Linked DNA regions of Chitinimonas arctica. The protein of the gene in region 1 binds, or shares a complex with, the protein of each later gene. Links are inferred from orthologs where the notes say so. Each region holds a gene or a part of one and is shown on either strand. Other genes may lie near its edges.

Evidence for each region.
Region 2: the proteins of FNU76_RS16655 (region 1) and xseA are in contact, whole or in part, in a cryo-EM structure (PDB 8TXR), measured with the Escherichia coli proteins. The link is inferred for Chitinimonas arctica from one-to-one orthologs.

Annotation. Positions count from the first base shown.
Region 1 is NZ_CP041730.1:3,651,702-3,661,201, reverse strand. Bases 2,062-5,039 are described here. They hold FNU76_RS16655 (exodeoxyribonuclease VII small subunit), read right to left. Parts: upstream 3,677-5,039; coding sequence 3,446-3,676; downstream 2,062-3,445. Other genes in these bases: FNU76_RS16650 (hypothetical protein), read right to left, coding at 4,007-4,924; FNU76_RS16660 (polyprenyl synthetase family protein), read right to left, coding at 2,553-3,449; dxs (1-deoxy-D-xylulose-5-phosphate synthase), read right to left, coding at 2,062-2,483. In the rest of the region: GTP cyclohydrolase FolE2, read right to left, coding at 1-432; more of dxs, read right to left, coding at 624-2,061; redox-sensitive transcriptional activator SoxR, read right to left, coding at 5,175-5,621; FNU76_RS16640 (questin oxidase family protein), read left to right, coding at 5,705-6,721; FNU76_RS16635 (MFS transporter), read right to left, coding at 6,729-7,919; FNU76_RS16630 (SgrR family transcriptional regulator), read left to right, coding at 8,013-9,500. UniProt on the Escherichia coli protein: Bidirectionally degrades single-stranded DNA into large acid-insoluble oligonucleotides, which are then degraded further into small acid-soluble oligonucleotides.
Region 2 is NZ_CP041730.1:1,683,766-1,693,233, reverse strand. The notes cover bases 4,069-7,014. They hold xseA (exodeoxyribonuclease VII large subunit), read left to right. Parts: upstream 4,069-4,836; coding sequence 4,837-6,192; downstream 6,193-7,014. Other genes in these bases: recG (ATP-dependent DNA helicase RecG), read right to left, coding at 6,209-7,014; FNU76_RS07540 (leucine-rich repeat domain-containing protein), read right to left, coding at 4,069-4,343. Outside these bases: kdsB (3-deoxy-manno-octulosonate cytidylyltransferase), read right to left, coding at 1-702; FNU76_RS07560 (Trm112 family protein), read right to left, coding at 699-884; lpxK (tetraacyldisaccharide 4'-kinase), read right to left, coding at 865-1,905; FNU76_RS07550 (ExbD/TolR family protein), read right to left, coding at 1,968-2,381; FNU76_RS07545 (MotA/TolQ/ExbB proton channel family protein), read right to left, coding at 2,385-2,993; more of FNU76_RS07540, read right to left, coding at 3,306-4,068; more of recG, read right to left, coding at 7,015-8,239; tsaA (tRNA (N6-threonylcarbamoyladenosine(37)-N6)-methyltransferase TrmO), read right to left, coding at 8,262-8,963; FNU76_RS07520 (Rossmann-like and DUF2520 domain-containing protein), read right to left, coding at 8,960-9,468. UniProt on the Escherichia coli protein: Bidirectionally degrades single-stranded DNA into large acid-insoluble oligonucleotides, which are then degraded further into small acid-soluble oligonucleotides.

The DNA.
Region 1 (9,500 bases):
CAGCGTCTGGGTAAAGACGCCGTGCTTGATCTCGCCGATCAGGCTGACATCGTAGTCCAGCAGGCTTTGCACCCCCGAGACGGGGGCGGTCTTGTTGATAAAGAAGGGGAAACGCATCTCGATATAGCCCGAATCGGCTTCCAGCTTGGCGACGGTCTCGCGCAGCATGGTCTCGAACGATTCGACCGAGATTTCCTTCTCGTGGCTATTGAGTATCTGGACAAAGCGCGACATATGCGTGCCCTTGAAGTGCTGGGGCAAAAACACATACATATCGAAGGTAGCGATGGTGTGCTGCACACCGTCGGCCTTGTCGCCCACCTTGACCGGATGGCGGATCGACTTGATGCCGACTTTGTTGATGGCGATATTGCGCGCATCGTGCGAGCCTTGCACGTCTTCGATGGTGGCCGGGGGGAGAGCAGCGTTCATGATGCGTTCCTGATGCGGTGTAAGGGCAAATTGTACCGGGCAGCAAATACCCGAGTAAACCAATCAGGAATTTCAGGCCGAATCGGGCCAATTCAAGAGCGGGCCGCGATTGAATCTGGCAATTGGCTTCATAGCGAACGCGCGGCACCGGCCGATGCCGCGCATTTCAGCGCTGGTTTTGCCTACGCAGCTCAGTGGCGCGTGTTTTTTTGGTCGAACGCCCGGGCGGCGGCCTCGATGCCGGCCGCATCCAGGCCGCACTCGGCCAACAGCAAGGCGGGGTCGCCATGATCGACGTAGCGGTCCGGCAAACCCAGCTGCAGCACCGGCTTGAGCACGCCGGCGGCGTGCAGCGCCTCGATCACGGCAGAGCCGGCTCCGCCCATGACGGCGTTTTCTTCCACGGTCACCAGCACATCATGATCGGCGGCCAATTGCAGGACCAGCTCCACGTCCAGCGGCTTGACCCAGCGCATATTGGCGACCGTCGCGTCCAGCGCCTCGGCCGCGGCCAAGGACGGCGCCACCATGCTACCGAAGGCAAGGATGGCGATACGCCTGCCCTGCCGCCGCACTTCGCCACGCCCCACCGGCAGCGCGGTGAAGGCCTCGGCCAAGGGCACGCCCGGCCCGGTGCCGCGCGGATAGCGCACGGCGGTGGGCTGGTCCATCTGGTAAGCGGTGTAAAGCATTTGCCGGCATTCGTTCTCGTCGGCGGGACAAAGCACCGCCATATTCGGAATGCAGCGCAGATAACTGATATCGAAACTACCGGCGTGGGTCGGTCCGTCCGCGCCTACCAGGCCGGCACGGTCGATGGCGAACAGCACGGGCAGGTTCTGCAAGGCCACGTCGTGGATCAACTGATCGTAGGCGCGTTGCAGGAAGGTCGAATAGATCGCCACGACCGGCTTGAGGCCCTCGCATGCCATACCCGCCGCGAAGGTGACGGCATGCTGCTCCGCGATGCCCACATCGTAATAGCGGTCGGGGAAAGACTGTTCGAAGCGCACCAGGCCGGATCCCTCGCGCATGGCCGGGGTAATGCCAATCAAGCGGCTATCCTGCGCCGCCATATCGCACAACCAATCGCCGAAGATCTGGGTATAACTGGGCTTGCTGGCTGCCTTGGACGCCATGCCGTCAGCCGGCGTGAACGGGGTGACGGCGTGGTACTTGACCGGATCGCCCTCGGCCAGCTTGTAGCCCTGCCCCTTCTTGGTCACCACGTGGAGAAACTGCGGGCCGCTGAGGCTGCGCAGGTTCTGCAAGGTGGGGATCAGGGTATCCAGGTCATGGCCGTCGATAGGACCGACGTAGTGAAAGCCGAACTCCTCGAATAAGGTGGACGGCGAAATCAGGCCCTTCATATGCTCTTCGCCGCGACGGATCAGCTCGTGCAGCGGCGGCACGTTTTCCAGCACCCTGGAGCCGGTGTTGCGGAAGCCCTGGTAGAACTTGCCGGACAACAACCTGGCCAGATAAGAATTGAAGGCGCCGACATTGGGCGAAATCGACATCTCGTTGTCGTTCAGGACAACCAATAGGTCGGTTTCCTTGTTGCCCGCATTGTTGAGCGCCTCGAATGCCATACCCGCCGTCATGGCACCGTCGCCGATGATGGCCACGCATTTGCGTTGCTGGCCCAGCAGCTTGCTGGCCTCGGCCATGCCTGCCGCTGCGCCTATGCTGGTCGAACTATGACCGACGGCGAAGGTATCGTATTCGCTCTCCTCGCGCTTTGGGAAGCCAGCCAAACCACCATATTTACGCATGGTATGCATTTGCGCACGCCGTCCGGTCAGGATCTTGTGCGGATAGCTCTGGTGGCCCACATCCCAGACCAGCCGGTCATTGGGCGTATCGAACACATAGTGCAGGGCAATGGTCAGCTCGACCGCACCCAGATTGGAGGCGAAATGGCCGCCGCTCTGGCTGACGGATTCGAGCAGAAAAGCCCGCAGCTCCTGAGCCAGGGGCTTGAGCTGGTTTTCATTGAGGCGGCGTAGATCAGCCGGCAGATGAACGGTATCGAGAAGCGGAAAAGGCATGGGGCAATCTACGTTTGAGGCCGGATCGCACGGAACGCGTGCGGCCGGCTTGCATCGGTCGAAATTCGATCAAAAGGCACGATGGACGATAAAGTGCGCCAACTCGCGCAAGCGTTCGGCGCGCTCGCCAAAGCCGGCCAGGCAGGCCATGGCATCGGCTTCCAGCTCGGCAGCGCGCTCCTTGGCCTGGCGCAGGCCCAGCAAGGAAACATAAGTGGGCTTGTCGTGCGCGGCGTCCTTGCCGGCGGTCTTGCCCAGGGTAGCCGTATCCGCTTCCACATCGAGGATATCGTCCACTACCTGGAAAGCAAGACCCATCAGCTTGGCGAAACGGTCCAGGCGCTCGCGTTCCTCGGCCGCCATGGCATCGCCGCAGTAGCTGCCCAGCAGCACGGCGGCGCGGATCAGCGCACCCGTCTTCAGGATATGCATATGCTCCAGCTCCGGCAGGCTCAAGGGCTGCCCTACCGAAGCCAGGTCGATCGCCTGCCCACCCGCCATGCCGCCGGCGCCGGAAGCGGTGGCCAGCAGCTTCAGCATTTTCAGCTGATCGCTCGGTTCCGCGCACAAGGGATGGGCGGCCAGGACCTCGAAAGCGGCCGTCTGCAGCGCGTCGCCGGCCAGCAGCGCCGTCGCCTGGTCGAACTCCACATGCACGGTAGGCTTGCCGCGCCGCAGCACGTCATCATCCATGCAAGGCATGTCGTCATGCACCAGGGAATAGGCATGGATCATTTCCACGGCGGCGGCGGCATATTGCAAGCGCTCGGCCGAGGCATTTACCAACTCGCCGCCGGCAAAAACCAGCAGCGGCCTTACCCGCTTTCCACCGCCCAGCACGGCATAGCGCATCGCTTCGTGCAGGCGTTGCGGCAGTTGCGACGCCGGCGGCAGGATGCCGCTCAGCGCCAACTCCATTTGTTGCTGGATGGCGAAAGACCAGGTTTGAAAATCGTGTCGCTTCATTCCGCTTCCTCCGCCTCGAACGGCTTGAGGCTGTCGCCGTCGAGTATCTTGATCTGCTGCTCGGCCGAGGCCAGCTGTTCCTGGCAAAAGCGGATCAGTTCCGACCCGCGCTTGTAGGCGAGCAAGGTCGCCTCCAGCGCCGCATCGCCGCCTTCCATCTCGGCGATCAGGGCTTCCAACTCGGTCATGGCCGTTTCAAAGCTGGCGGGCTTGGTGGTTTTTGCCATCGGCGGTATTCGGTTGGGCTAGTTGAACCGCGCGATTTTACCCTGTTGGCCGCGCGGGTATCTGTCTTGCACAAAGAAAAAAAAGCGCGCCGGGGTTGACCGACGCGCTCTGAATACCCAAGCGTAGGCAAACCGGCCGGGCAAGCCCGGCGGCCTCGCACCGGAACTCGTAGCGAGCTGCGGTGCGACTACGGAGAACAATGTATCACAGCCTTTTCGATTTCAAACAATCGTTTGATCGATTGTTGCATCGCCGCAAATCCGGTCGGCAGGCGGCGTGCTTGCAACAGCCGTGCAGCCCGTCTTGACGCGGCTTGCGGCTTGCACCGACTAGCTGTTCCCGGTCGACGCTCCGCTGTTGATTCCACCGCTCCATAAGTACGAACTTTCGAGCGAAGCGTATGTACTCGCCGGTTGAGTAACGAAATTACTTTCATTCCAAAAGACAGGTTTGCATCTTTTCCATTTTTTAAAATCAGCATAAGTTCGGTGTGCGCAAAGTACCGTCGCGAGTGCGAGCGCGGCCAGTGCGCCCGTCGTCACGGCTTTCATGGGGATCGATAAATTATTGAATTCCAATTCAAGCCCGGTAATAACCGCCTCGGCCGCGGTTCCCGCCGCAACCGCTGAAAGGGCTAATGCGGACTTGATAAAACCCTGCCTATGCAAGGCGACTCGGCCGTCGCTTGCTGCCGCTTTCGCACGTGTGCCATAGTCGAAGACGCGAGATTCCAATTGATATGACTCATGGAATGGCGCAGTCGCTCGGTCATCCGCTCGTGGTGGGTTGGAGCCAGGGTAAGGAATTGGGGTGGTAGATACTCGCTCTTCCGCATCCTTGCGGACAAAGGGCGCTTCGTCGTCCTCACTGCGAGAGCGTCCGCTCAATGGATCGCCGTCCAATTCACCGCCCTCGAACGCGTTATCCATCGGCACCGCAAATGAAAATGGCACACTCTCATTCTCGATTTTCGAGGTGCGTTCCTCAGCGGGTGGCGGGGGGGTTTTAAGACGCGCCCATGATTTTCGACGTATGGGTGGCCTATGCGGCAGCGATGCGCCCGTATCGGGGTCTTTCGCCGGAATAGGCACGGGCTGAGGCTCCGGCAAGGAAAAAACCAGCGGTACTGGAAATAAAGGATTCGACCCTTGCCGTGGATTCGTTGTCTGCTGTGTATCCTGAACCTGCTCTGATTGGTTCGGTTCAAAGTGTACGCTGCGCCTGTTTCGTTCCTGCCGCTCTATCATAATAATTTTACTTTCATTAAAAAATGGAAATGCATATCAAATCAACCACCCCATTGCCAAAATGCAGGCATTTTTTTAAAAGCCTGCCCACCGTCTCAGCCCGCCGAAACAAAGACTAGACCTGGATTATTTATTAGCGACAAACAGGAGCCCTCTTTATTTCAAATCTTTTCCGCACCCATCCACTCGCCTTCCGAAAAATAGACGAAATTTTTGATTTTATTGCAGTCCCCACGAACAGGGCCAAGCTTCACGCCGGCCGGTCGCCCAGCAGATAGCGGGGACCGTTGCCCAATCGTCCGGCGCAGTCGTCCGGGTTGTACAACTTGCACGTCTTCAGGGATAGGCAGCCGCAGCCGATGCAGCTATCGAGCTGCTCCCGCAGGGCGATCAATGAATCGATACGCGCCTGCAACAGCGGCCGCCAGGACGAGGACAGCCGTGTCCAGTCGGCCTGGGTAGGGGTACGCTGGTCCGGAAGGCCGGCCAGGGCTGCACGGATCTGGTCGAGGCTGAGTCCCACGCTTTGGGCCATGCGGATAAAGGCCACCCGCCGCAGGATCTCCCTGGCGAAATGCCGCCGCCCTCCTGTCCCGCGGATACTTTTGATCAGGCCCTGCTCCTCGTAGAAGCGCAAGGCGCTGGCCGCGACGCCGGACCGTTTGGCCAACAAGCCGATAGATAGCAAGGATTCCATCGTACCTCCGCTATTCGTACTGGACTTCAAGTGTACTTGAACTTTCATACTGTGCCGCACCCCCTGGAAAACGAGGCATCGGCATGACAACGACTACGGTAGCAAGCAGCCTGCAGGGCTTGCTGGATCAAAACGCCCACTTTGCCTTGCAGGCGCGCGGCACCACCAACCACTGTCCCATGGCCTTGGTCGCACTGGCCAAAATGGGCGCGGGACCGGCACGCCTGCAGGCTTTTTTTGCGTATTGGACCACGCGCTATGCGATCGCCCGCGACCCGCACCCCGGCTCGCTTAAACGGCAAGAATGGCAGGCGCGGGCAGGCGACAGCGAAGCTTTCGGCTCGCTGCGCCTGCTATTTACCGATTGGATAGCAGCAGAGGGCGTCGCCGCCGTAGTCGCCACGGTACTTGCCCAGGCCGCGCCAGCCCCTGCCACCGGCGCTTTCCATGCACTGATCCGGCTGGCCTATGGCCTGGAGGCGGATCACGGCGGTGAAGTTGCCGCCGGCCTGGCCGCTTATGTCGCCAATCAGTTGCTGATTCCGCTTGGCGACGCAGCAAGCAGGCCGGCCGAATCGGTCGCGGCCGGCCTGCACACCCTTTCCCGGCAGTTTGCCGGCAAGACCTGGCCAGGGCAGGCCATTACCGCGCGCTTGCGCGGGGTGGCCGCCGATCCACTCTTTCTCGCCAGCCTCCCCCGGCCTCCGCAAAGCGGGGATCTGTTGGCGCAACTGGCGCATGCGGCCATTGCCCTGTATTGGCAAACCAGCAATTTCACGGTGTTGCATATGGTAACGGGCGTACATGCGGCGAGGCTGGTCATGGCCCGACTGCCGGCGGCAACGGTCCGGATACAGAGCGAAGCGCTTTGGGCCGCCTACTGCGCCGCCTATGTCTCGGTCGGCGCACCCGCACTGGCGGACGACGATCCGCCTGCCGCGCCGACCGATTGGGCCACGCTGCTGGCGCTGGCCGTCGATGCCGATGACGATCACACGATCAAGCTGGTTTACAGTTGCTGGCAGGAAGACGCGCACGCCGCCAATCCAGCCTACCTGGCCGCCGCCGCACGGCTGCTGCACGGTCGGCGCGGGGCATGACACGCCCTTACGCCACCCGGTAGATCGCCGACACGCGGGTCCCCAGAACGGCCAGCAGGTGCGCACCGGCGCAGGCACTCAGCAGGTATGCCAGCGGCAGGCTGGCGGCCAGGCCGCCGGACAGCACCAGGGTGGCGGGCATCAACAGCTTGAACATGGAACCGGTCAGCCCGGAGATGCGGCCGATGTAACGGCTGTCGGTACTCTCCTGGCGGTAACCCCAGATGCAGACGTTGCCGATCACGCCGCCAAAACTGTTGGCGGCCAGCGCCAGCAGCAGGAGCGGCAGGGAGTCGCTCCAGGCCAGCACCAGCACGCAAGCCGATTCCAGCAGCAATTCCATCATCAGCAGACGGCCCAGACCAAAGCGCTGCCGTAAGCGGCTGCACAGCATCCCGCCCGCCACACCGCCTACGCCGGCCAAGCCATACAGCAGGCCGAGTTCGCCTGGCCCCAACTGCAATTGGTCGCGCGCCCGGAAAAGAAATAAAACTTCCACCACGCCGACGCTGCCGTTGATCAACACCACCAGCCAAGCCAAATGCCACAATGGCCGGTTGCGTACCAAGACCCGCCAGCCCTCGCGCCAATCCTGCCAAAAGCCGCTTGCTTCGATGCGGCGTGCCGGCAACGGTAGCGAGCGCAATAGCCAGGCGGCCAATAACATGGCAGCCATGGGCAACCACAAGCCCAGCTCCAGGCGCCAAGCCAGTAAACCGCCCGCCAAGGCCGGCCCCAGGACGGCGAACAGCTGGTTCACGACCGTCAGTTGGCCGGTGGCCGGCAGGAGCAGCGGTTCAGGCAGCATTTCCTTGATCATGCCCATGCGGCAGATGGCATACAGATAGTTCAAGGTCATCAACACGAAGGCCGTGATAAAGAAAAACGGTAATGCAGCGGCTCCCTGTTCCAGCAGCAGCACTTGCACACCCATCAGCACGACCATGCCGGCGATGGCCAGCCGTGCCCAGCGGCCTCGGTCGATGCGGTCGGCCCAGACGCCGATAAACATCGCCAACAATAGATTGGGCAAAAGTTCGATAGCGCGCATGGCGGTCATGGCAGCGGCCGAACGGGTCAATTCGTACAGGATCAGGGGCATGGCCAATTGGTAGACTTGGGTGCCCAGCGAAAAACCGACCGTGGAGAGATACAGGCGGCGGAAGCCGACGTGGCGCCAGAGCGAGGGTTGGGTCATGGCAGGCGACTCGAACAAGGAAGCAACAGTGTCTGCAAATAGCGGAAAGAGAAAAACGGCTAGACTAGCCTTTTTATTTCCGCTTTTATCACCATGCGCTTGCTCGAACAGTTTCAGCGTCTGTACGACTGGCTACCTCGGCAACCCCAGCCCAGCCTGCCCGAGATTGCCGCTGCGCTGTGTTGCGGCGAACGCAATGCGCGCCTGCTGTTGCGGCGCATGCAGGAGGAAGGCTGGCTGAGCTGGACGCCTGGCCGTGGTCGCGGACACCGCTCGCAACTGAGCCTGTTGCAACAGCCCGATTCGCTGCGATTGCATCGTCTACGGCGCCTGCTGGACGAAGGTCGCCTGGAAGCGGCCTTCGATGGCTTGCCCAGCCAGGGGCGCGAGCGGCTACGCCAGGCGCTGCCGGCCTATCTGGGCGCCAGCCGGGGCGGTGGTCTGCGCATTCCCTTCTACCGCCCCTTGCATGCGCTCGACCCTATCCAGGTCAACCGCCGCACCGAGGCCCATATCATCGGGCAACTCTGCGCCGGCCTGACCGAGTATGACCGCGAGCGGGAAGCGGTGGTACCGGCATTGGCCCATCATTGGGAATGCCAGGCGGATGGCCGTGAATGGCGCTTTTGGCTGCGGCCGGGACTGCGCTTCCACGATGGCAGGCCGGTAAGCGGCCACGATGCCGCTCGCTCCTTGCTGCGCCTGCGCGATACAGCCGGTCCGCACCAGGCGCTATTCACCCACCTGGCCGATATCCAGGCCGATTCGCGCCAGGTGCTGCTGCGCCTGGACCGGCCCGATCAATTGCTGCTGCATCGCCTGGCGCACTACGCGGCCGCCGTATTGCCTGCCGATGACTGGCTACGGCCCGATTTCGCCAGCCTGCCCATTGGGGCCGGACCATTCCGCCTGGTGCGCAATAATGATTACCGCGCCAGTTTTGCCGCCTTCGACGCTTACTACCGCGAACGGCCGTTGCTGGATGAAATCGATATCTGGGTGGTCCATCCCGACAGCCCGCTGCCGGAGGTCGATATCAGCCTCAGCTACCGGCATCTACCGCCCGACCACTGGACTCGCCTTCAACAGTTGGAACACGGCTGCGACTTTATCTTGCCCAACCCCGCCCGGTTCGCCGACCCCGCCACCCGGTTGGCGCTAGGCGCCTGGCTGCGGGATGCGGTGGCAAAGCTGGCGGAGTCCGAGAGTCGGCCCTTGGCGACGGGCTACCTGCCGCACTGGCGACATATTCCCGACGCGGCCGCGCGGGTGCCAACGGGAGGGGAAACTTTAACCTTGGTCACCTATGAGCTGGATAGCCATATCGCCCTGTCCAACTGCGTGGCTAACCGCTTTCGCGAAGCCGGCACTCGGGTAGACGTGCGGGTATTGCCCTACCCCGAATTCGCCACGCGTAGCTGGCTCGACTGGGCCGACCTGGTGGTGGCGGGTGAGGTGGTGGACGACGATCTGGCCTTTGGGCTCTATGGTTCGCTGGCCGGCGGCAGCCTGTTCCACGCCTGGCGCAACCAGGCCGAACAACAATGGCTGGCGGAAATCGACCGGGCCATCGCCGCCGAC
Region 2 (9,468 bases), 2.0 Mb from region 1 along the record:
TTCGGGCGCATGGGAAACCTGGCTGACGCCGATGGGAAAGCCGTGCCAAAGTACGCGCAGTTGTTCCAACGCTTCGAACTGTTCGAGGGCACAGGGGGCAAGCGTGCGGTAGCGGCGTAAAAAACCGGCGCGATAGCCGTAGATGCCGATATGCCGGAAAACCGGTAGGCCGTCCGGCAATGCTTCCCGCGATTGGGTGAAGGCGTCGCGGGCATAGGGAATCGGCGCCCGGCTAAAGTAGAGGGCGCGGCTGGCCTGGTCAAGTACCAGCTTGACGACATTGGGGTTGAACATGTCCTCCGCGCCAGTAATGGCGTGGCACGCGGTGGTCATGGGCAGACTGTTGTCGCGCTGCAACATGGCGGCCACCGAGTCGATCAGGGCGGGCAGGATCAAGGGTTCGTCGCCCTGTACGTTCACGATCGCGGCTTCGTCGGGCAGGCCCAGCAGGTCGACCGCTTCGGCCAGGCGTTCGGTTCCGGAGGCATGGTCGCTACGGGTCATCAGGGCCGAATGGCCGTGTGCACGCACGCTGTCGTAGATACGGATATCGTCGGTGGCGACATGTACCGCGCTGGCGCCGCTTTTGAGCGCCTGTTCCGCCACGCGTACGATCATCGGCTTGCCGCCGATATCCGCCAGCGGCTTTTCGGGCAGCCGGCTGGACGCCATCCGGCCCGGGATCAGGGCGACAAAGCTCACTGGCCCACTTCCTCGTCCGCGGGCAGCTCGCGCGCTTCGCCTTCCAGCATGACGGGAATACCGTCCTTGATCGGATAGGCGACGCGGTCGCCGCGGCATATCAGTTCCTGACGGGCTTTGTCATGGAACAGTGGGCCCTTGCAGATCGGGCAGACCAGGATTTCAAGCAGTTTGGCGTCCATCTTTATCTTCAGTCATCAAGGTATTGAGCCGCCGGCATAGCCAGTCGGCCAGGTCGGGCGCAAACGTGGCCGCGACCGGAACAACCCAAATATTACCACTGTGCGGCAGGCTCCCTGCAGACAAAAGGGCGCGCAATTTGACCGCGTCCTTTTCGGTCGCCAGCAGGCAGTCGGCCTGGATGGAGAGCAGGTCGGCCGCCTGGTAGGCATGGTGGTCCGGGAAGGGGTATTCGCGACAGTCCAGGCCGGCGGCCTTCAGGGTGGCAAAGAAGCGGGCAGGATGGCCGATGCCGGCCAGCGCTGCCAGATCCTGCCCGGCGAAGCTCGCCAGCGGCCTGCGCTGCCCGCTATCGGCCAGGTTCCAGGCGTCGCCGGGTTCCAGTTGCATCCGGAAGCAGGCTGGGTGGGCAGGCGGGTGGTATGGGCCCTTGCCATTGATCACCAGGGCGTCGCTGCTGAAAAGACGGCCGGTAGGTTCGCGAAGCGGGCCGGCCGGCAGCAGCCAGCCGTTTTGCATGCCGCGGTTGCCGTCGATCACCACGATTTCCAGCTGGCGGGCCAGGCGGTAGTGCTGCAGGCCATCGTCGCAGAGCAAGACCTGGGTAGCGGGATGGGCGGCCAGCAAGGCCCGGCCGGCAGCGGCACGGTCGCGCCCGACAAAGACCGGGCAGGCCAGGCTGTGGGCCAGCAGCAGCGGTTCATCGCCGAATTCGGCGGCACTGCCGCCGGCAGGGACTTCGGCGACGCCTGCGATCGTCCCACCGTAGCCACGGCTGACGATGCCGGGTTTGATTCCCGCCGCCAACAGCCGCTCGGCCAGGTAGCGCACCACGGGTGTCTTGCCGGCCCCGCCTGCCGTGATATTGCCGATCACCACCACCGGTACGGGCAGCGCTGCGGCCCGCAGCCAGCCGGCGCGGTACAGCCACCGCCGCAGCCCTGCCAGCAGGCCGAACACGGCCGCCAGCGGCAGTAGCAGGCAGGCGGGAAAGCGCGATTGCCAATAAGCGGGCGTTTGCATGGCGGAGGCTCAAAAAAACATTCCCGCCGGAGCGGGAATGGGTTTGCAGGCTGCCGAGTTGGCTACTGCGGCGTTTGGGTGGCGAAGGTCAGGCGACCATAGCCCGCCATCCGGGCTGCTTCCATCACATTGATCACCGATTGGTGATTGCTGTTGCCGTCGGCATTGATTACCACCACCGGCTCCTGGCCATTGGCCAGCTTGCGCAACTCCGCCGCCAGGTTTTCCGGGCCGGTGTAATTGATGCGCTGGCCGTTGAGGGCGTAGCCGCCGCCGCTGGTGATGGCGACTTCGATTTCGAGCGGTTTGCTCTCCTGCTTCTCGGAAGTAGCGGTGGGCAGATTGATCTTCAGCTCGGCGAACTTGGAATAGGTGGTGGTCGCCATCAAAAAGATAAGGATCACCAACATCACGTCGATAAGCGGAATAAAGTTGATTTCCGGCTCTTCACGCTGCCGGCCGCGACGGAAATTCATCGCTTAGCCCCGTTCGCCGTGGATGACTTCCACCAGCTTGATCGCTTGCTGTTCCATTTCGACGATAAAGCTGTCCACGCTGGAACGGAAGTGGCGGTAGAACACCAAGGCCGGCACGGCCACGATAATGCCCAGGGCCGTGTTGTACAGTGCGACGGAGATGCCGTGCGCCAGGACGGCCGGGTTGGCGCTGCCGCTGGGCGATTGCGAACCGAAGATTTCGATCATGCCGATCACCGTGCCCAACAGGCCGAGCAAGGGCGCCGCGGTGGCGATGGTGCCCAGCGTGGTCAAGAAGCGTTCGAGGTCGTGCGCCACGGCGCGGCCGCTTTCCTCGATGGATTCCTTCATGATCTCGCGCGAGCTTTTGACATTCTTGAGCCCGGCGGCCAGTACCCGGCCCAGGGGAGAATTCGCTTGCAAACGCGACAGCATGTCGGTGGTGACGCCGCTCTGTTTCAGTTCCTGCACGGTCAGGGCAAGGAGTCTGTCGGGCAGGACTTGCGAGCGGCGCAGGCTGACCAGGCGTTCGATAATAATGGCAAGGGCGACGATAGAGGCAAAGATGATCGTATAGATCGGCCAACCGGCAGCCTGGATAATGGCGAGCATAAGGGGAGCTTGTCCTGGCAGGTGTGCAAAAAACCGCATAACTTTAGCCGTGCGCGGGGTGGCCGGCAAGCGGACTGCGTAAATACGGCTACGTAATCATTCCCATTTGCCGAAGTTCGGCCTGATCCGGTCGGAATCGCTCGGCTTGGAATGGGGTGTGGACCCATGTAGCCGATATCGGTTCCGGCAGGCGGGGGAGTGGCACCGGGCGTACGGCAAGGTGGCGAATCTGGGCGGATCACTGCCAGGCCGCGCCAAAGGAATGCGTGAGGACAGGCCGGTAAACCCTGTCATGCATCCTGGATGCAGGTCCTAGGAAAGCCTAAACGAGGTCGAATGCGGCATCGAGGCGGTTTGCGCTTGATGCGGCTGGACGCCGATGGCATTGCGCAGCGCCGATGCTTGCCTCATGGCTGGATCCCGCGCTTTCCTGGTCGGCGCAAGCGGCGGTATCGCAGCAAGCGGGTGCATTTTCAGGCCCGGTTCGCTCGGTACGACTGTCCCGCTGCTCACGGCCTTTGCCAATGGCTTTACGCCGGCGTGCTCAATATTGTTCCCTCCGAGCTTAAGCGCGAATTTCGTGGCCGTGTTGGCGGTGCGTCGGTTCCCAATGGCGGATTTTAATTCACTTGCCCCTGCGGTATCGATTCCATTGCCGGCTAGATCCAGTACTTTAAGGTTAAGGTTGTTTTTCAAGAGCCCGGCCAATGCCGCGCAGCAGCTGCCGCTTATATTTTGATTGCGCAATTCCAGCGCGTGCAGGTTCGGGTATTTCTTCAGGGCGCCGGCAAGGTATTCGATGCCTTTGTCACCGATTGGGTTGTCATTTAAAACAAGCTTCTGCAAACTGCTGCAGTGATGTGTGGACAGCGTATCGGCGAGAGATATGGCGTCTGTTTGGTCCAGCTCCGCCCCGCTGAGGTCGATCGTGACGAGGCGCTTGCCGTCACGCAGTTTGTTCAACACGTTTTCAAGTCGAATTTTATAAGGTCGCGCCTGCGCCACCCCGGTATTCTGCATAGGTAGGGGAGGATTTTTATTCAATATTTCGGCGAATAATTTCGCATTGCTTGGCCGCCATGGCACGCCACCTCGATGGGTGAAAAATTCCTTGATCGACAGCAAGGCATATTTTTGCCAGGAGATGTCAGAGTAATCGCGCGTGACAGTAAAAACCGGCTTGGTTTGCCTCTCCCGACCCTCACCATGCGCAGTCGAAGAAGGGATTTGCTTGATGATATATTTTTCGCTGCCTTCTTCTAGCGTGATTATGTCCCCATCTGCTGCTTGAAATATCTCTATCCGCTGCCTGGCTACGAATTCTTGTCTGTTCAATACTTTAATATTCATATTTTGTTCCTCCGGATCGAGGGTGTGGATGATTGGTCTGCGAGGACTCATGGGACGTCCGCTTCGCTCCGTAAGTGAATTACCTTTTACTGATTTTAGTCTTCTAGCAAAAATCCAAGATTATGGATTCTTTACAATGACCGGCTTTGCCCGAAAGGGATTCGCCTTATGCTTTCTACTTTTCCACTGGCTGCCGGCATGAATTGGCTGCGGTGGACGAGCCGGAGAGGGCTGCGGAAGCCGCTGTCGCAGGTCCAGCTAGGGGAATCCCCACTTGTGCACATTGCCTGTGGATAACTTTGTGGGTAAGGCGGTGGATTTGTCTGCGAAAGCCCATTGGGCAAGCCTTCCATTGGCCTGCTCAAAAAACCGGCTAAAAATTTATCTTCTTTTAAATCAACAATTTAAGTGTTTGCTGTAACAGAGGTGTCAAATTTGCCCGGCCGTGCTACCGTGCCGCGGACAAATGTGGATGAACCGCTGTCGAGACCAAATGAACGAACTCCTGTCAAGCCCGGCCCCGGTATGGTCGGTGAGCGAATTGAACCGGGCCGTCAAGGGCTTGTTGGAGCGCGAGCTGCCTCTGTTGTGGGTAAGCGGCGAGATTTCCAACCTTACCGTGGCGGCCAGCGGGCACTGTTATTTCTCCTTGAAGGACAACGGTGCGCAGGTGCGTTGCGTGATGTTCCGCAACCGTGCCGTGCTGTTGCCCTTCAAGCCGCGTGAAGGCATGAAGGTCGAGGCGCGCGCCGCCGTGACGCTGTACGAGGCGCGCGGCGACTACCAGCTGAATATCGAAGCGATGCGCCCAGCCGGATTGGGGGCGCTGTTCGAAGCTTTCGAAAAGCTGAAGTCCAAACTCGCCGCCGAAGGGCTGTTCGATGCGGGGCGCAAACGCGGTTTGCCTACCCAGCCTCGTGCCATCGGCCTGATCACCTCGCCCAGGGCGGCGGCCTTGCGCGATGTGCTTACCACCCTGCGCCGTCGGGCGCCGCATCTGCCTGTCGTGCTGTATCCGGTGCCGGTGCAAGGCGAGGGCGCTGCCGAGCGGATCGCGGCCATGCTGGCGCGCGCCAATGACCGCGCCGACGTGGATGTGCTGATCCTCTGCCGGGGGGGCGGCAGTATCGAGGATCTGTGGGCCTTCAACGAGGAAGTGCTCGCGCGCGCCATCGCCGCCAGCCGGATTCCGGTCGTGTGCGGCGTAGGGCATGAGACCGATTTCACCATCGCCGATTTTGTCGCCGACCTGCGGGCCGCCACACCCACGGCGGCGGCCGAGCTGGTGTCGCCCGACCGCGCGGCGCAGCAAGCCCGCCTGCTGCAATTGCAGGCAGGGCTACTGCGCGGCTTCACGCGCGTGTTGCAGACCAGGATGCAACGCCTGGACTTCCTTGGCCGCCGCCTGGTGCATCCGGGCGAACGCTTGCGGCGCCAGCGCGAAAGCATCGCCCGCGCCGAGCAGGCTTTAAGGCGCGCTGCCCAGCGCCGCCTGCAGGACTCGACCTGGCGCCTGGCGCATCTGCGCCAGCGCTACCGTGCGGCGCGGCCGCTGCCGGCCATGCGGTTGATGGAGTTGGCGGCGCTGCGGCAACGTATGCGCTTGGCGGTTCGGCGCGGCCAGGAGCGTGCCGCCGCCAATCTGGCCGTGCTGGCCGGGCGCTTCGGCGCCTTGGACCCGAGCGCCGTGCTGGCGCGTGGTTATAGCCTGGTGGAAACCGCGGATGGCTCACTGGTGCGCGATGCCGCCGAACTGCGGATGGGGCAGCGCTTGCGCTTGCGCTTTGCCCGGGGAGAGGCGGCCGCGGTGGTCAGCGATGCGCCCGTAGAGCAAGGTGATCTCTTCTAACAGGGCGGGGATTGGCTTATGCCTTGAGTAGTTCCTCGCGGCCGGCCAGCCAGCGCGCCATGTGTGCTTCCGCCACATGGGGAGAATGCTCCAGCAGCTGGACGGCTACCTCGCGCGCTTGCTCCAGCAATGCCGTATCGCGTTCCAGATCGGCGAAACGCAGCATGGGCACGCCCGACTGGCGGCTGCCCAGGAACTCGCCCGGACCGCGTATGCGCAGGTCTTCGCGGGCGATGACAAAGCCGTCGGTGCTTTCATAGATCACCTTCAGCCGCTGTTTGGCGTCTTCGCCCAGCGGGCCGTTGTAGAGCAGCACGCAGCTCGACTCCAACGCGCCGCGACCCACGCGGCCGCGCAATTGATGCAATTGCGCCAGCCCCATGCGCTCGGCGTGCTCGATCACCATCAGGCTGGCATTGGCGACATCCACCCCCACCTCGATCACGGTGGTGGCCACCAGCACCTGCAGATCGTTGCGGCTGAAAGCCGCCATGATCTCGGCCTTTTCGGCGGGTTTCAGGCGTCCATGCACCAGTCCCACCTGAAATTCCGGCAGCGCCTCCGACAGCGCCGCATGGGTATCGATGGCGGTTTGCAGCTGCAGGGTTTCCGATTCTTCGATCAGGGGGCAGACCCAATAGGCCTGGTGCCCCTCGCTCGCCACCTTGCGGACAAACTCGACCATTTCGTCGCGGCGGGCCTCGCTGACCAGGCGGGTCTTGATCGGGCTGCGTCCGGGCGGCAATTCATCGATCACGCTGACATCCAGGTCGGCGTAGAAACTCATGGCCAGGGTGCGTGGAATCGGTGTGGCGGACATCATCAGCTGATGCGGCGATCCGCCCTTGCCGCGCAGCGCCAGGCGTTGGTGAACACCGAAGCGGTGCTGTTCATCGACGATGGCCAAGCCCAACTGGGCAAATGCGACCGACTCCTGGAACAGGGCATGGGTACCCACCGCCAAGCGGGCCGCACCGCTTTCCACCTGGGCAATGGCGGCCAATTTGGCCTTGGGGCGCAGCGAGCCCGCCAGCCAGGCGACTTCGATGCCCAAGGGCGCCAGCCAGGTAGAGAGCTTCTTGTAGTGCTGCTCGGCCAGGATTTCGGTGGGGGCCATCAACGCCGCCTGGTAGCCTGCTTCGATGGCATCCAAGGCGGCCAGCGCCGCCACGATGGTCTTGCCGGCGCCCACATCGCCTTGCAGCAAGCGCTGCATCGGATGGGGCGACGCCATGTCGTGGCGTATCTCGGCCAATACCCGCTGCTGCGCACCGGTCAGGCCGAAGGGCAGGCTGTCGGTCAGGCGGCCGGCCATTTCCCCGGCCACGCGCAGTACCGGTGCAGTCTGCTCGCGCCGGCGCCGGTAGGCCAGCCGCATGGAGAGCTGCTGGGCCAGCAGTTCGTCGAATTTAAGCCTTAGCCAGGCGGGATGGATACGTTCGCTGAGCTGTTGCTGAGCGATATCCGGGGTGGGGTGGTGGAGCAATTGCACGGCGGCGCCGAACGGCATCAGGGCCAGGTCGCGCAATAAGGGCGCCGGTAGGGTATCGCTCAGGTCGCATTGCTGCAGGGCTTGGCCGATCAGCTTGCGCAGGGCGGGTTGATTCAGTCCGCTCACGGTGGAATAGACCGGTGTCAGCGATTCGGCCAAGGCACTGTTGTCACCTACATTGCGGACCTTGGGATGCACCATCTCGTCGCCGAAATAGCCGCGCCGGATTTCGCCCAGCAGCCGCACCCGCCGGCCCAGCGCCAGCTGTTGCTGCTGGTTGGGATAGAAATTGATCAGGCGTACGAACAATTCGCCGCTGCCGTCCTCGATCCGCGCCACCAGCTGGCGGCGGGGGCGGAAGGTGACCTCGGCATGTACCACCTCGCCTTCCACCAGCACGGGCGAGCCCAGCGGTGCATCGGCGATGGTGAAAAGATGCGTCTCGTCCTCGTAGCGCAAGGGCAGGTGCAGTACCAGGTCGAACGGCCGTTGCAGGCCCAGCTTGGCGAACCGGGCGAGGGTGGCTTTGGGCAGGGTGGCAAAATCGAGCTTCATGGGCTCCCTTATCCGGCGAAGGTCATAAATGGGTCGCCGTGATGCTGTCCACGCTTGCCGAATGGGCCGCGCAGCGCCAGCGGATATTGAACTCATAGAGTGTCATGCCGTATTCCCGTTCCGGATCGTCGGCATAGCCAGGGCGCGGGTCTTGCGCCAATACCTCTTCGATCAGCGCCCGCAAGCGCGGATAGCGCGCTGCCGCTGCCTGCAGGGCGGCCTCCGCCGCCGCCGAGAAGCTGACGCGCAACGGTTGCGTGCCGGCGTCGGCGTAACCGTTGGAGGCGTCGCCGATCGCATCCGCATAGGCCAGGTAGGGCTTGATATCGAAGATGGGCGTGCCATCCAGCAGGTCGGCGCCGCCCACGTGTATGCGCACCCCCTGGTCGGTATCGATGCGGACCAGCTTGGCCACCGACAGGCCGATGGGATTGGGCCGGAACGTGGAGCGGCTGGCGAATACCCCCAGGCGCTGATTGCCGCCCAGCTTGGGAGGCCGCACCGTGGGCCGCCAGCCTTGCGCGGCAGTCTGATGGAAGGCGAACAAGAGCCAGACATGGCTGAATTGTTCCAGCCCGCGTACGGCGTCGGACTGGTCATAGGGTGGCAGCAGCAGCACGCTGGCTTCGGCCGAAGGACAAAGGCCGGGTTGGCGGGGAATGGCGAATTTTTCCTTGAAGCAGCTTTCGACCACACCGATGGGCTGCATGGACCAGCTGTTCATGGCGAGGTCTCCAATAGCGCGGCCAACCGGCTCCGCTGTGTTTCGTCCAGGGCGGCGAGTTGCAGCGCCACCCGGCCCAAGGCCAGGTAGGTATCGGCGACCGCCGGGTCGAACTGGCGGACGGCGGCCAATTGACGGGCCACGGTGCCGGTGTCGCCTCGGGCGATCGGACCGGTCAGTGCTGCGTCGGTGGGCAGGCGGTCGAGATTGGCCAGGCTGCCATCCACCAGCGGGCGCAACGCCCGCCAAGCCTGTTCGCGCGTCAGCCCGGCCATGCTCATGCAGCGCAGTGCGGTTTCCATCAGGGCGACCAGATCGTTGCACGCCAGCACGGCGCCGGCATGGTACAGCGTCTTGTTTTCGGCCTTGAGGCTGAAACATTGCCCGGCTATACCTTCGAATAGCGCGACCAGCTTGCTCACCGCCTCGGCGTTGCCTTCGCAGCCGCAATAGGTACCGGCAAAATCGGTGATGGCGTGGGCCGGTTGCGCGAACGATTTGAGCG